3 regions of the Variovorax sp. M-6 genome follow, and region 2 is predicted to be linked to each of the others. Evidence: predicted binding sites of a transcription regulator. Region 2 holds the regulator's gene; each other region holds the start of a gene.

Region 1 (4,086 bases), on a different contig from region 2:
GAATGGCTCGGATTGTAAAAAGCGCCCAATGTTCAGTTTCTTCAAGAAAAAACCTGCGGTCGAGAGCCCGGCGCCGGTTCCCGAGCCTGCGGCCCCGCCGGCCGAAATGCCAGCGGCAGCCCCGAAATCGGTCTTTTCGCCCTCCAGCTGGTTCGGCGGAAAGCCCGCGCCGGCCGAGCCGCCGGCGGCTGCGCCGGCCCCCGTGGTGGCACCTGCACCCGCACCCGTGGCCGCGCCGGCGCCGATGGCCCCCGCCCCCGCACCGGTGGCTGTGCCTGTGCCGGTGGCGCCCCCTCCTCCCGTGGCGGCGCCGCTTCCGGCGCCGGCCCCGGCACCTGGGCCCCCTCCCGAACGCAGCGGCTGGCTCGGCAAGCTGCGCAACGGCCTGCGCAAGACCGGCAACAGCATCACCGCCGCCTTCGTCAACGCGCAGATCGACGATGCGCTCTACGAGGAACTGGAGGAAGCGCTGCTGATGGCCGATACCGGCGTCAAGGCCACCGAACACCTGCTCGAGGACCTGCGCCGCCGCGTCAAGAGCCAGATGGCGACCGACGCCGCGCAGGTCAAGCTGCTGCTGGCCGACGCGATCACCGACCTGCTGCGGCCGCTCGAGAAATCGCTGGTGATCGGCGAGCACACGCCGACCGTGATCATGGTCGCCGGCGTCAACGGCGCCGGCAAGACCACCTCGATCGGCAAGCTGACCAAGCACCTGGCCAACGAAGGCGCCTCGGTGCTGCTGGCCGCGGCCGACACCTTCCGGGCCGCGGCGCGCGAGCAGCTGCTGGTCTGGGCCGACCGCAACACGGTCGAGATCGTGAGCCAGGAAGGCGGCGACCCGGCCGCCGTGAGCTTCGATGCGGTCAACGCCGGCAAGGCGCGCGGCAAGGACGTGGTGCTGGTCGACACCGCCGGCCGGCTGCCGACCCAGATCCACCTGATGGACGAGCTCAAGAAGATCAAGCGGGTCGTCAACCGGGCCGACCCGACGGCGCCGCACGAGGTGCTGCTGGTGATCGACGGCAACACCGGCCAGAACGCGCTGGCGCAGGTCAAGTCCTTCGACGAGGCGCTGGGCCTGACCGGGCTGGTCGTGACCAAGCTCGACGGCACCGCCAAGGGCGGCGTGCTGTGCGCGATCGCGCGCGAACGGCCGATCCCGGTCTATTTCGTCGGCGTCGGCGAGAAGCTCGAAGACCTGGAAACCTTCGACGCCCGCGAATTCGCCCAGGCATTGCTCGGATAGCGCTCCGGCGGCCGTTTGTGCGCCGGAGGGTGCTCTGGCATCATGGTCGGAGCCCGCCAAGAGGCCGCCAGGAGACCCGCATGAACACCGCTGCCGCCCCCCTCGCAGGCGCCGACCGCAAGGTCGACCGCCTGCTCGCCCACTACGGCGAGAGCCACCGCCACCCGACCAACGAGGCGATCCACATGGTCGCCATCCCGGCGATCATGCTGAGCATCGTGGGGCTGCTGTTCGCGCTGCATCCCTGGGCGGCCTACGTCTTCGTGGCGGCCAGCCTGGTCTACTACGCGACGCTGCGCTCCCCGGCCTTCCTCGCAACCATGCTGGTCGGCACAGTCGCCCTGCTGGCGCTGGTGCATGCGATGGGCGATCTTGTTTTGCCGGTGTCCGCCGTCATCTTCGTGGTGGCCTGGATCTTCCAGTTCATCGGCCACAAGATCGAAGGCCGGAAACCTTCTTTCTTCGAGGACATCCAATACCTCTGGGTCGGCCCGCTGTTCGTGCTGTCCAGGCTTTTCGAGCGTCTCGGCCTCCGCTGGTAGGCCCGGAAGCCTGCAACCCAGGCTATCGACCCCATAGAAAATAAGGGGGAACCCTTGCCTTAGCACTCCCTCTAACCGAGTGCTAATATGGCCATGAAAGAAGGAGTTTCCCGAATGACAACACTGTCTGGAGCCTCTGCCAACCAGCTCGCCGTCGCCAACCCCTGGTCGATGGTGCCGCCGCTGGGTAACTTGGACGCCTACATCTCGGCAGCCAACCGCCTGCCTTTGCTGACGCTCGAAGAGGAGCAGGGCTTCGCGCGCAAGCTGCGCGACAACAACGACCTCGAAGCCGCCGGTGCGCTCATCTTGTCGCATCTTCGCCTTGTCGTCTCTATCTCCCGCCAATATCTGGGCTACGGCCTGCCGCACGGCGACCTGATCCAGGAAGGCAATGTCGGCCTCATGAAGGCCGTCAAGCGCTTCGATCCCGACCAGGGCGTCCGGCTGGTGAGCTACGCCATGCACTGGATCAAGGCCGAGATCCACGAGTACATCCTGAAGAACTGGCGCATGGTCAAGGTCGCGACGACCAAGGCCCAGCGCAAGCTGTTCTTCAATCTGCGCTCGATGAAGCAGGGTTTCAAGGCCGATTCGGCCGCCGTCGATGGTGGCACCCACCGCGAGACGCTGAGCCCGGACGAGGTTTCGCAGATGGCCACCCGGCTCAACGTGAAGCCCGAGGAAGTGATCGAGATGGAAACCCGGCTCTCGGGTGGCGACGTGCTGCTCGATCCGAGCCCGTCGGATGACGGCGACGACGGTTTCGGCCCGATCGCCTATCTGGCCGACGCCACGCAGGAGCCGACCGCGCAGCTCGAATCGCGGCAGCGCGACCGGCTGTCGACCGACGGCATCTCGACCGCGCTGGAAGCCCTGGACGAGCGCAGCCGCCGTATCGTCGAGGAGCGCTGGCTCAAGGTCAACGACGACGGCTCGGGCGGAATGACGCTGCACGACCTGGCTGCGGTCTACGGCGTGAGCGCCGAGCGCATTCGCCAGATCGAGGTGGCGGCGATGAAGAAGATGAAGAAGGCCCTCGCGGAGTTTTGAGCTCACCCCCAGGTTGCCCGCACTTCGTGTCGGGCGCCCACCCCCTGCCGGGGGCAACGCCAGCGGCCCGGCGGAGCCGGTTCCGCGGCGTTTCACGAAGGGGCCTGGCTGCGCCGGCCGTTGAACAAAAAGCAAAAAAACCCCGCTTGCGGGGCTTTTTCATTGGGCTTCGGGTGCGCGCTTCAGGAGCGTCCTCGACGCCCGGCGGGCGATGTAGCGGGTTTCGGCCGAATCGCTTTCGGCCAGCCAGCGCGTGCAGGTGGCCTCGACCCAATCCGGCTGCGTCCGGCTGGCGTCGTTGAGCCAGTTGGCAACCGAGTTCTGCACATAGCGGCTCGGGTCCGACCTGAGCGGCTCCAGCAGCGGCAGGGCCAGCCAGGGCTCGGCCTTGAGGCGCTCGATCTGGGCGCACCAGACGCCGCGAGGCCGAGTCAGTTCGCTGGCGAAGCGGCGGATGTTCGGGTCCGGGTCCGCCGTCCAGGGCTGCAGCCGCTCCAGGGCCTCGGCGAGCGAGCTGATGGTGGCGTCGCGCACCGCCATCCATGCCATCTCGCGCACGCCGAAATGCGGATCCGCCGCAAAGCGTCGGGTGGCCTTCAGCTGCCCGGCCAGCGACAGGCCCGACATCGGGATCCACTGCGTCGCCCAGCAGCGCGCCACGTCGCTCGGATGGGTGGCCAGCCGATGGGCCACCGCGTCGCGCTCGGGGTGCGCGGCCGTGAGGTCGTAGAGCGCCCGCGCGATGTGGCCGTGGCGCTGCATCGGCTTGAAGGCGGCCAGCATCGCGAAGGTGTCGCCCAGGCGTTCGCTGGCCGCGTCGAGCCCGATCTGGGCGGCCACGCTGCGTGCCAGCCGCGGCAGTTCCAGTGCCATGAATTCGTTGAGATTGACGGTCTCGAGCAGGCCTTCGTTGAGTGCCTCCAGCACCTCGGGCGGGATCAGCGCCATGCGGAAGGCGCCCTTGCGCTGCAGCAGGTGATCGACCGAGGCCACGGCGCTCAGGACTTGAGCAGGGCCTGGAGGTCCGCCACCATCGGCGCCACGCCGGCGCCGTAGCGCGCGTAGAGCCGCAGGCGGCCCTGCGGGTCGTAGACGAAGCTGGCGGCCGAGTGGTCCATCGAATAGCTGGTCGGCGTCTTGCCGTCGACCTTCTTGAAGTAGACCTTGAAGTCCTTCGCAAGCGCCGTGAGCTGGTCGGGCGTTGGAATCAGGGCGACGAAGGAAGGGTCGAAGGCGCCCATG
Region 2 (4,086 bases):
AAGGAGAGATCGACATGACGGTGCCCGACGGGCTGCAGTCCACCCACACCGAGGTCGGCGTCGCCCGCTTCCATCGGGTCTTCACGCTGAGCAAGGAACTCGACACCGAGAAGATCTCGGCGGAGCTGGCGCAGGGCGTGCTCAAGCTGCGGATTCCGAAGGCGGAGCACGCTCAGCCGCGACGAATCAATGTGGAAGTGAACTGAGCGCCCGGGCGCGACGCGTGGGGAGACCGGTCGATCGAGCCCGTCTGTCTCCCACTGCCCGCAGGCCCATTCATGCTGCGTTCAGCGATGCGCTCGACCATGAAGCTTCTCCTCCGACCCTCCAAGGTCTTGCCCGCTTCGGCGGGCTTTTTCTGGGCTACCTGGACGAGGCAACTCCTCATCGGCGAGCGCCTGCAGCAACTCCATGGCGGCCCCCCCTCAATCCGAGAGTATTGCCAGCCCAACTCTCCCTGGTGTCAGACGCCGCGCAGTCCGGGAGACAGCGCAAGACAGCAATCATTCGCTTCGCCACACTCGATCGCCGGAACGCGGCTGTTTGAGCCTGCAGACAAAAAAAATGGCCTAGAGGAGATAAATCCTCTAGGCCATTCGAGAGAGTGGTGCGGCTGGCAGGAATTGAACCCACGACCCCTTGGTTCGTAGCCAAGTACTCTATCCAACTGAGCTACAGCCGCACAGCTTTCGATTATAGCGCCAATTTTCGGGATCTGTCGACGCATCGGTTTTTGTTTTGCAAAAGACCGAGCGCGGGAGCAGACCTGAACTTCAATGAATGCCTGGTAGGCCGTCCTGGGCTTGAACCAGGGACCAACGGATTATGAGTCCGCTGCTCTAACCAACTGAGCTAACGGCCCACGCGCCCCGGATTCTAGTGGGCCACGGCGCCCTGCCCTACTTGCGGTGGCTCAGCGCGTTGGTGACCAGCTTCGAGGTGATGTCGACGATCTGGATCATGCGCTCGTACGGCATCCGCGTGGGACCGATGACGCCCAGCGTGCCGACCACCTGTCCGTCGACCTCGTAGTTCGCGCTGACGATCGACAGGTCGTCGAAGGGCACCACCTGGCTTTCGCCGCCGATGAAGATGCGCACGCCCTCTGCCTGGCTCGAGACATCCAGCAGGCGCATCAGCTGGGTCTTGTGTTCGAACAGCTCGAACGCGCGCCGCAGGTGGCTCATGTCGCTGGAGAAGTCGGTCACGGCCAGCAGGTTGCGCTCGCCCGCGATCACGACTTCGTCCTGGGCCTCGGTCATGACCTCGGAGCTGACCTGCACGGCGGCCTGCATCAGCGCCGCGATCTCGCCGCGCAATTGCTCGACCTCGGACTGCAGGCGGTCGCGCACCTGCTCGATCGTCAGGCCGGCGAAGTGGGCATTGATGTAGTTCGACGCCTCGACCAGCTGCGACTGCGAGTAGTCGACCTCGGGGAAGATCACCCGGTTCTGAACATCGCCGTCGGGCGCGACGATGATCACCAGCAGCCGGCGGTCGGCGAGCCGCAGGAACTCGATCTGCCGGAACACCGAGGCACGGCGCGGTGCCATCACCACGCCGACGAACTGCGACATGTTCGACAGCAGGTGGGCGGCATTGGCGATCACCTTCTGCGGCTGGTCGGCCGCCAGGCTCGGCGCGGAGGTGAACTGCTCGCGCTGCGCGGTCAGCATGGTGTCGACGAAGAGCCGATAGCCGCGCGCGGTCGGGATGCGACCCGCCGAAGTGTGGGGGCTTGCGATCAGCCCGAGCACCTCGAGGTCGGACATCACGTTGCGGATGGTCGCCGGCGACAGATCCAGCCCCGGCGCACGGGAAAGCGTGCGCGATCCCACGGGCTGCCCGTCGGCGATGTAGCGCTCGACGAGAGTCTTCAGCAGCAACTTGGCACGGTCGTCCAGCATCGAATGATTTTAATGTTGTAATTTGTGAATGAGCTCCCGCTTTCGGCATGTCGCGTTGATCGGTAAATACCAGGCCTCCGGCGCCCGGGCGCAATGCGGCGCGCAGGACAACGTCATGGAAGGCATCGGCGCCTTCCTCGAATCGCAGGGCTGCAAGGTGTTCGTCGAGAAATCGCATTCCGACGCCGTCGAAACCGGCCCCTACCCCGCGCTGACGGTGGAAGAAATCGGCCAGCAATGCGAGCTCGGGCTGGTGGTCGGCGGCGACGGCACGATGCTCGGCATCGGTCGCCAGCTCGCGCCGCACGACGTGCCGCTGATCGGCATCAATCGCGGCCGGCTCGGCTTCATCACCGACATCTCGCTCGACAACTACCAGGCGACGCTGATCCCGATGCTGGCCGGCGACTACGAGGAAGACCTGCGCACGCTGATGAAGGCGCGGGTGATGCGCGGCGACGAATCGGTGTTCGACACCCTGGCAATGAACGACGTGGTGGTCAACCGCGGCGCCACCTCGGGCATGGTCGAGCTGCGGGTCACAGTGGGCCACCATTTCGTCGCCAACCAGCGCGCCGACGGCATGATCATCGCGACCCCCACCGGCTCGACCGCCTATGCGCTGTCGGCCGGCGGGCCGCTGCTGCATCCCGCGGTGCGGGGCTGGGTGCTGGTGCCGATCGCGCCGCACACGCTGTCGAACCGGCCGCTGCTGCTGCCGGACGCGGACGAGGTCACGATCGAACTGGTCGGCGGGCGCGACGCCAGCGCCAATTTCGACATGCAATCGCTGGCCACGCTGGCCATCGGCGACAAGGTGATGGTGCGCCGCTCCGACTACCGGGTGCGCTTCCTGCACCCCAAGGGCTGGAGCTATTTCGACACCTTGCGCCGGAAACTGCACTGGAACGAAGGGGGATCTTGAGATGGCGTTGAGGCGCATTGCGCTGCGGGATTTCGTGATCGTGCGAGCGCTCGAGCTCGATCTGTCCGGCGGGTTCACGGTGCTCACCGGCGAGACCGGTGCCGGCAAGTCCATCCTGATCGACGCGCTGCAGCTGGCGCTGGGCAACCGGGCCGATGCCGGCTCGGTGCGCGAAGGCGCCGAGCGGCTGGACGTGAGCGTCGAGTTCGACACCGACCCGGGCCTGGCCGACTGGCTGGAGGAAGGCGGCTTCGAGGGCGGCGATGCCCTGTTGCTGCGCCGCACGGTCGATCTCCAGGGCCGCAGCCGCGGCTGGATCAACGGCAGTGCGGCCACCGCCACCCAGCTGCGCGAGCTCGGCGACCGATTGCTCGACATCCACGGCCAGCACGCCTGGCAAAGCCTGACGCGGCCGGACGCCGTGCGCGGCCTGCTCGACGCCTACGCCGGCGTCGACACCGGCGCACTCGAGACCGCCTGGCAAGGCTGGCGGCAAGCAATCGCCGCGCTCGAGAACGCACGCTCGGCGCAAGACTCCCTGCTGCGCGAACGGGAGCGCCTCCAATGGCAGGTGGCCGAGGTCGCGAAGCTGGCGCCGGGCGAGGACGAGTGGGAAGAACTCACGGCCAGCCACAGCCGCATCTCCAACGCCCAGGCACTGATCGATGCCGCCGAAGGCGCCAGCAGCGCGCTCGAGGACGACGACAGCGGCGCCCTGGCCGCGCTCGCCCGCGCGCTCACGCTGCTGCAGAACTGCGAGCACATCGAGCCGGAATTCAAGGCGCTGGGCGAGGTGCTCGCTTCCAGCGTGGCCCAGGCCTCGGATGCCGCGCATTCGCTGCACAGCTACCTGCGCCAGGCCGACACCGACCCCGAACGGCTGGCCGAGCTGGACGAACGCATGGGCCTCTGGATGTCCCTGGCCCGCCGCTACCGGCGCACACCGGCCGAGCTGCCCGCGCTGTTCGCCGGCTGGCAGGCCGAGCTGAAGGCGCTCGACGCCCAGAGCGACCTCGAGGGGCTCGAACGCGCCGAGCAATCGGCGCAACAGGTCTACCTGAAAGAGGCCAAGGCGCTGGCCAAGGCCCGCAAGCAGGCCGCGCCCAAGCTCGCGCAGGCGGTCACGCAGGCCATGCAGGAACTCGGCATGAAGGGCGGCCGCTTCGAGGTCGCGCTGCAGCCCTTCGCGCAACCGAGCCGTTCCGGCCTCGAAGACATCGCCTTCCTGGTCAGCGGACATGCGGGCAGCACGCC
Region 3 (4,086 bases), on a different contig from region 2:
GTCGGCCAGTGCGTTGCCCTCCGCCGGGACGACCCGGATCAGGCAGCCGCGGGCGCCGACCATGGCGCCGACCTTCGAGGTGCCCTCCAGGGCCGCCGCGCCCTGCAGTGCTTGCCCCCACTGGCACATGTCGAACTTTGCCTCCGCCAGCGGAACGCCGGCTCCCCCGACGCAGACGGAACCGGTGCTGAAGTCCTTGGCATTCGCGCCCGAACCCACGTAAACACTGCCGTCGGTGGAACTGACGGCAGCATCGAGATAGCCGCCGATGATGGCCCGCGAATCGGTCAGACGGCCCTGCATTTCACGGACCAGCGAAAGCGCCTCGCCACGCTGGTAAGACTCGAATTCCATGACGGCCGACCTGGCTTGCATTCCGATCACGCCCAGAAGGCCCAGCAGCATCACGGCGATCGTCACCAGCACTTCGATCAGCGTGAAGCCGCGCATGTCGGTCGCTCTGGCACGGAATCGATGAAGGTCAGCTAGAACGAACATGGTGTCGATTGGGTGACGGCCCGGCCACTGGCAAAAATGCAGACCCAACGATTGACGTTGGCAGACGGGACGCTGAGCTTGATCGAGGACGAACCGCCAGAGGTCAGCCGGCCGGAAGAGTTGAAGACGAACAGCAAGTCGCCGCTCGGCGAGGTGGTGGACACCACGGAGGGGGAGCCCGACTGTTGATGGAGCGCGGTACCCGTTCCGTCGCTGCTTTGGGTGATCTTCCAGTCCCCGACTACGGTGTCGTCCCCCGAATTCGTGAATTTGAATGCCACCTTGTCATTGCGCTTGAGTGCCTCGCTGCGAGCGACCCACAGCGACTCATTCAGCGCCGAGGCGATGGACTTGATGCGCTGCGTTGCAATCAGCTGCTGGAACGAGGGCGCGGCCAGCGCCGCCAGGATGGCGACGACTGCCAGGGTCATCATCAGCTCGATGGCCGTGAAGCCGCCCTGGCGAACGCGCCGCGTGGCGCGCCGAACTGGGGTCAATGCCTCCGGGTTTGCCATCGCGTCACTTGCCCCAGTAGCCCGAGGCGTCCGGCGTCTTGACGCCGGTGTCGGTGATCGTGATCTCCTGCTCGTTCGACACCCTCTGGCTCCCTGCCGGAATGGCCTTTGCCGTGAAGCCGCCGGACTTGCAGTCAACCGGAGAGCAGACGACCTCGATCGTGTAGGCCCCCTGGATTTCGGCAGGCATCGTGAAACCGATATCCGCCTGCGAGTTGGTGTACACACGCCGGTCAAGGAGGTAGGTTTGCTCCTTGCTGACGAGGTCCATCAAGGCCGCCTGCGCGGTCGCCCGCTTCCCCTTGCGGATGTACGACGCATAGGACGGGTATGCGATGGCCGCCAGGATCGCGACGATCGCGACGGTGATCATCACCTCGATCAACGTGAAGCCGCGCACCCGCCCGCCCCAAGGGACGTTCGAGCTTGCCGACATCGACCCCATCGGCATCTGTTCCAGAGACTGAACCATCGGGCTGCATCCTTCATCGCGCGGCCCTCGACCCTTCGATCGGATCAGAGGCACGCTGCGGGAAATAATTTCAAAATGTCACAAAGTACAAGTGGATGTGAAATTATCACATTTGGTAGATATCGAGCTTTTCCTATGCCGCTGTTTCGTGGGAAAAGTGACGAAAGGCTTATTTCGACCGACAGGCGGTGTGTCTTCGTCCACATCGAGGGCGGCGGACGTACCGGGCGGAACCCGGCGCCATCGCATCAAGCCTCGACCGGCGCACCGGCCGCACTCACCGATGGATTCGCAAGGTGTCCGGCGTCCTGAGCTCGAACGCAGGCACGTCGAGATCGGCCACCCGCATCCATTCGCCCTGATCCGGGTACTGCCGGATCGCGCGCCCCGCATAGTCCCATTCGGCAAAGTGGCAAGGGTCGTAGAACCCCCCTTGCCACAGGCGCTCGGGCGCGAAGCGGAAGGCCCCCTTGGGGGCGTGCCGGGCCACGCACCCAAGGACCGGACTCACCAGGGAATAGACAAAGAACGCGGGACGATCCGCCGGGATCGGGTGCTGACTCCAGGTGTGGGGCGTTTGCGCCTGAAGGTCGTCGAGCATCTCGCCGGACGTGCGCACGAGGGCGAAGGGCACATCGTTCCAGAGGAAGAACTTGGGGACACCGGCAGGGACGTCGCCCACCCGAATGTCCAGGTAGGGCAGGTCCTTGTGCGACGTCGGCAGGGGATATTCCGTCACCAGGAACACCACGCCAACACTGAGCCCCACCCCGACCAACAGGGCGGCGAGAAGGGCCCGGCGTCTGTTCATCGAAGCAATCTAGCACCGCGCAGCCTTCAGCAGGCGAAAAGTCCGGCCCGCCTTGAAATGCCCTAAAACACCCTTATCATTAGCACTCGTTGGAGTTGAGTGCTAACAGCAGCCGCTTCACAACGAATGTGGCGTCGGCACCACGCCGTCGCCCAGACCAAACCCCCGTTCCTATCAGGAGATGCAATGAAACTTCGTCCTTTGCACGATCGCGTGATCGTCAAGCGCATTGAAAGCGAAACCAAGACCGCCTCGGGCATCGTGATCCCCGACAACGCCGCCGAGAAGCCGGATCAAGGCGAAGTTCTGGCCGTCGGCCCTGGCAAGAAGAACGACAAGGGCGACCTGATCGCAATGAACATCAAGGTCGGCGACCGCGTCCTGTTCGGCAAGTACAGCGGCCAGACCGTCAAGGTCGATGGCGACGAACTGCTGGTCATGAAGGAAGACGACCTGTTCGCAGTGGTTGAGAAGTAACTTCTCGCCCCTTCATTCCCCTATCAAACTGAATCTCGGAGAAATCTCATGGCAGCAAAAGACGTAGTCTTCGGCGGTGAAGCCCGCGCGCGCATGGTCGAAGGTGTCAACATCCTCGCCAACGCAGTCAAAGTGACCCTGGGCCCCAAGGGCCGCAACGTGGTTCTGGAGCGCTCGTTCGGCGCCCCCACCGTGACCAAGGACGGTGTGTCCGTGGCCAAGGAAATCGAACTCAAGGACAAGCTGCAGAACATGGGCGCCCAGCTCGTGAAGGAAGTGGCCTCCAAGACGTCGGACAACGCCGGCGACGGCACCACCACCGCGACCGTGCTGGCACAAGCCATCGTTCGCGAAGGTTTCAAGCTGGTGGCTGCCGGCATGAACCCGATGGACCTGAAGCGCGGCATCGACAAGGCGGTCACCGCCCTGGTCGCCGAGCTCAAGAAGGCTTCCAAGCCCACGACCACCTCGAAGGAAATCGCGCAAGTCGGCTCGATCTCGGCCAACAGCGACGAAACCATCGGCAAGCTCATCGCTGACGCGATGGACAAGGTCGGCAAGGAAGGCGTGATCACCGTCGAAGACGGCAAGTCGCTGGACAGCGAACTCGACGTCGTCGAAGGCATGCAGTTCGACCGTGGCTACCTGTCGCCCTACTTCATCAACAACCCCGAGAAGCAATCGGCGTTGCTGGACAACCCCTTCGTGCTGCTGTTCGACAAGAAGATCAGCAACATCCGCGACCTGCTGCCGACGCTCGAGCAAGTCGCCAAGGCCGGCCGTCCGCTGCTGATCATTGCCGAAGAAGTCGAAGGCGAAGCCCTGGCGACCCTGGTCGTCAACACGATCCGCGGCATCCTGAAGGTCGTGGCCGTCAAGGCGCCTGGCTTCGGCGACCGCCGCAAGGCCATGCTCGAAGACATCGCCATCCTGACGGGCGGCAAGGTCATCGCTGAAGAAGTGGGCCTGACCCTCGAGAAGGTGACGCTGGCCGACCTCGGCCAAGCCAAGCGCATCGAAGTGGGCAAGGAAAACACCATCATCATCGACGGCGCCGGCGCCGCTGGCGACATCGAAGCCCGCGTCAAGCAAGTGCGCGTGCAGATCGAAGAAGCGACCAGCGACTACGACCGCGAAAAGCTGCAGGAACGCGTGGCCAAGCTGGCCGGCGGCGTTGCAGTGATCAAGGTCGGCGCTGCCACCGAAGTCGAAATGAAGGAAAAGAAGGCCCGCGTCGAAGACGCCCTGCACGCCACCCGCGCTGCAGTGGAAGAAGGCGTGGTTGCCGGTGGTGGCGTGGCCCTGCTGCGCGC

What was found. Region 2 encodes HrcA, which represses chaperone genes, less so after heat shock. Its sites were predicted from a motif close to TTAGCACTCNNNNNNNNNGAGTGCTAA; they were not measured.
Region 1: the regulator HrcA is predicted to act here: its motif matches at 1,851-1,877, upstream of rpoH (RNA polymerase sigma factor RpoH).
Region 3: the regulator HrcA is predicted to act here: its motif matches at 2,376-2,402, upstream of groES (co-chaperone GroES).

Annotation. Positions count from the first base shown of each region.
Region 1 is NZ_JBFREQ010000008.1:209,702-213,787, reverse strand. Features, by position in the region: gene ftsY (signal recognition particle-docking protein FtsY) at 29-1,249, shown strand; gene AB4Z46_RS12155 (Mpo1 family 2-hydroxy fatty acid dioxygenase) at 1,330-1,791, shown strand; gene rpoH (RNA polymerase sigma factor RpoH) at 1,906-2,844, shown strand; gene AB4Z46_RS12145 (DNA alkylation repair protein) at 3,004-3,837, opposite strand; gene AB4Z46_RS12140 (SCO family protein) at 3,843-4,086, opposite strand, start outside.
Region 2 is NZ_JBFREQ010000061.1:13,537-17,622, reverse strand. Features, by position in the region: partial or broken gene AB4Z46_RS34150 (Hsp20/alpha crystallin family protein) at 1-206, shown strand, start outside; tRNA gene AB4Z46_RS34145 (tRNA-Arg) at 606-682, opposite strand; tRNA gene AB4Z46_RS34140 (tRNA-Ile) at 786-862, opposite strand; gene hrcA (heat-inducible transcriptional repressor HrcA) at 900-1,907, opposite strand; gene AB4Z46_RS34130 (NAD kinase) at 1,936-2,832, shown strand; gene recN (DNA repair protein RecN) at 2,834-4,086, shown strand, end outside.
Region 3 is NZ_JBFREQ010000014.1:125,207-129,292, forward strand. Features, by position in the region: gene AB4Z46_RS17525 (type IV pilus modification PilV family protein) at 1-450, opposite strand, end outside; gene AB4Z46_RS17530 (GspH/FimT family pseudopilin) at 486-1,013, opposite strand; gene AB4Z46_RS17535 (type IV pilin protein) at 1,018-1,485, opposite strand; gene AB4Z46_RS17540 (hypothetical protein) at 1,763-2,296, opposite strand; gene groES (co-chaperone GroES) at 2,483-2,773, shown strand; gene groL (chaperonin GroEL) at 2,822-4,086, shown strand, end outside.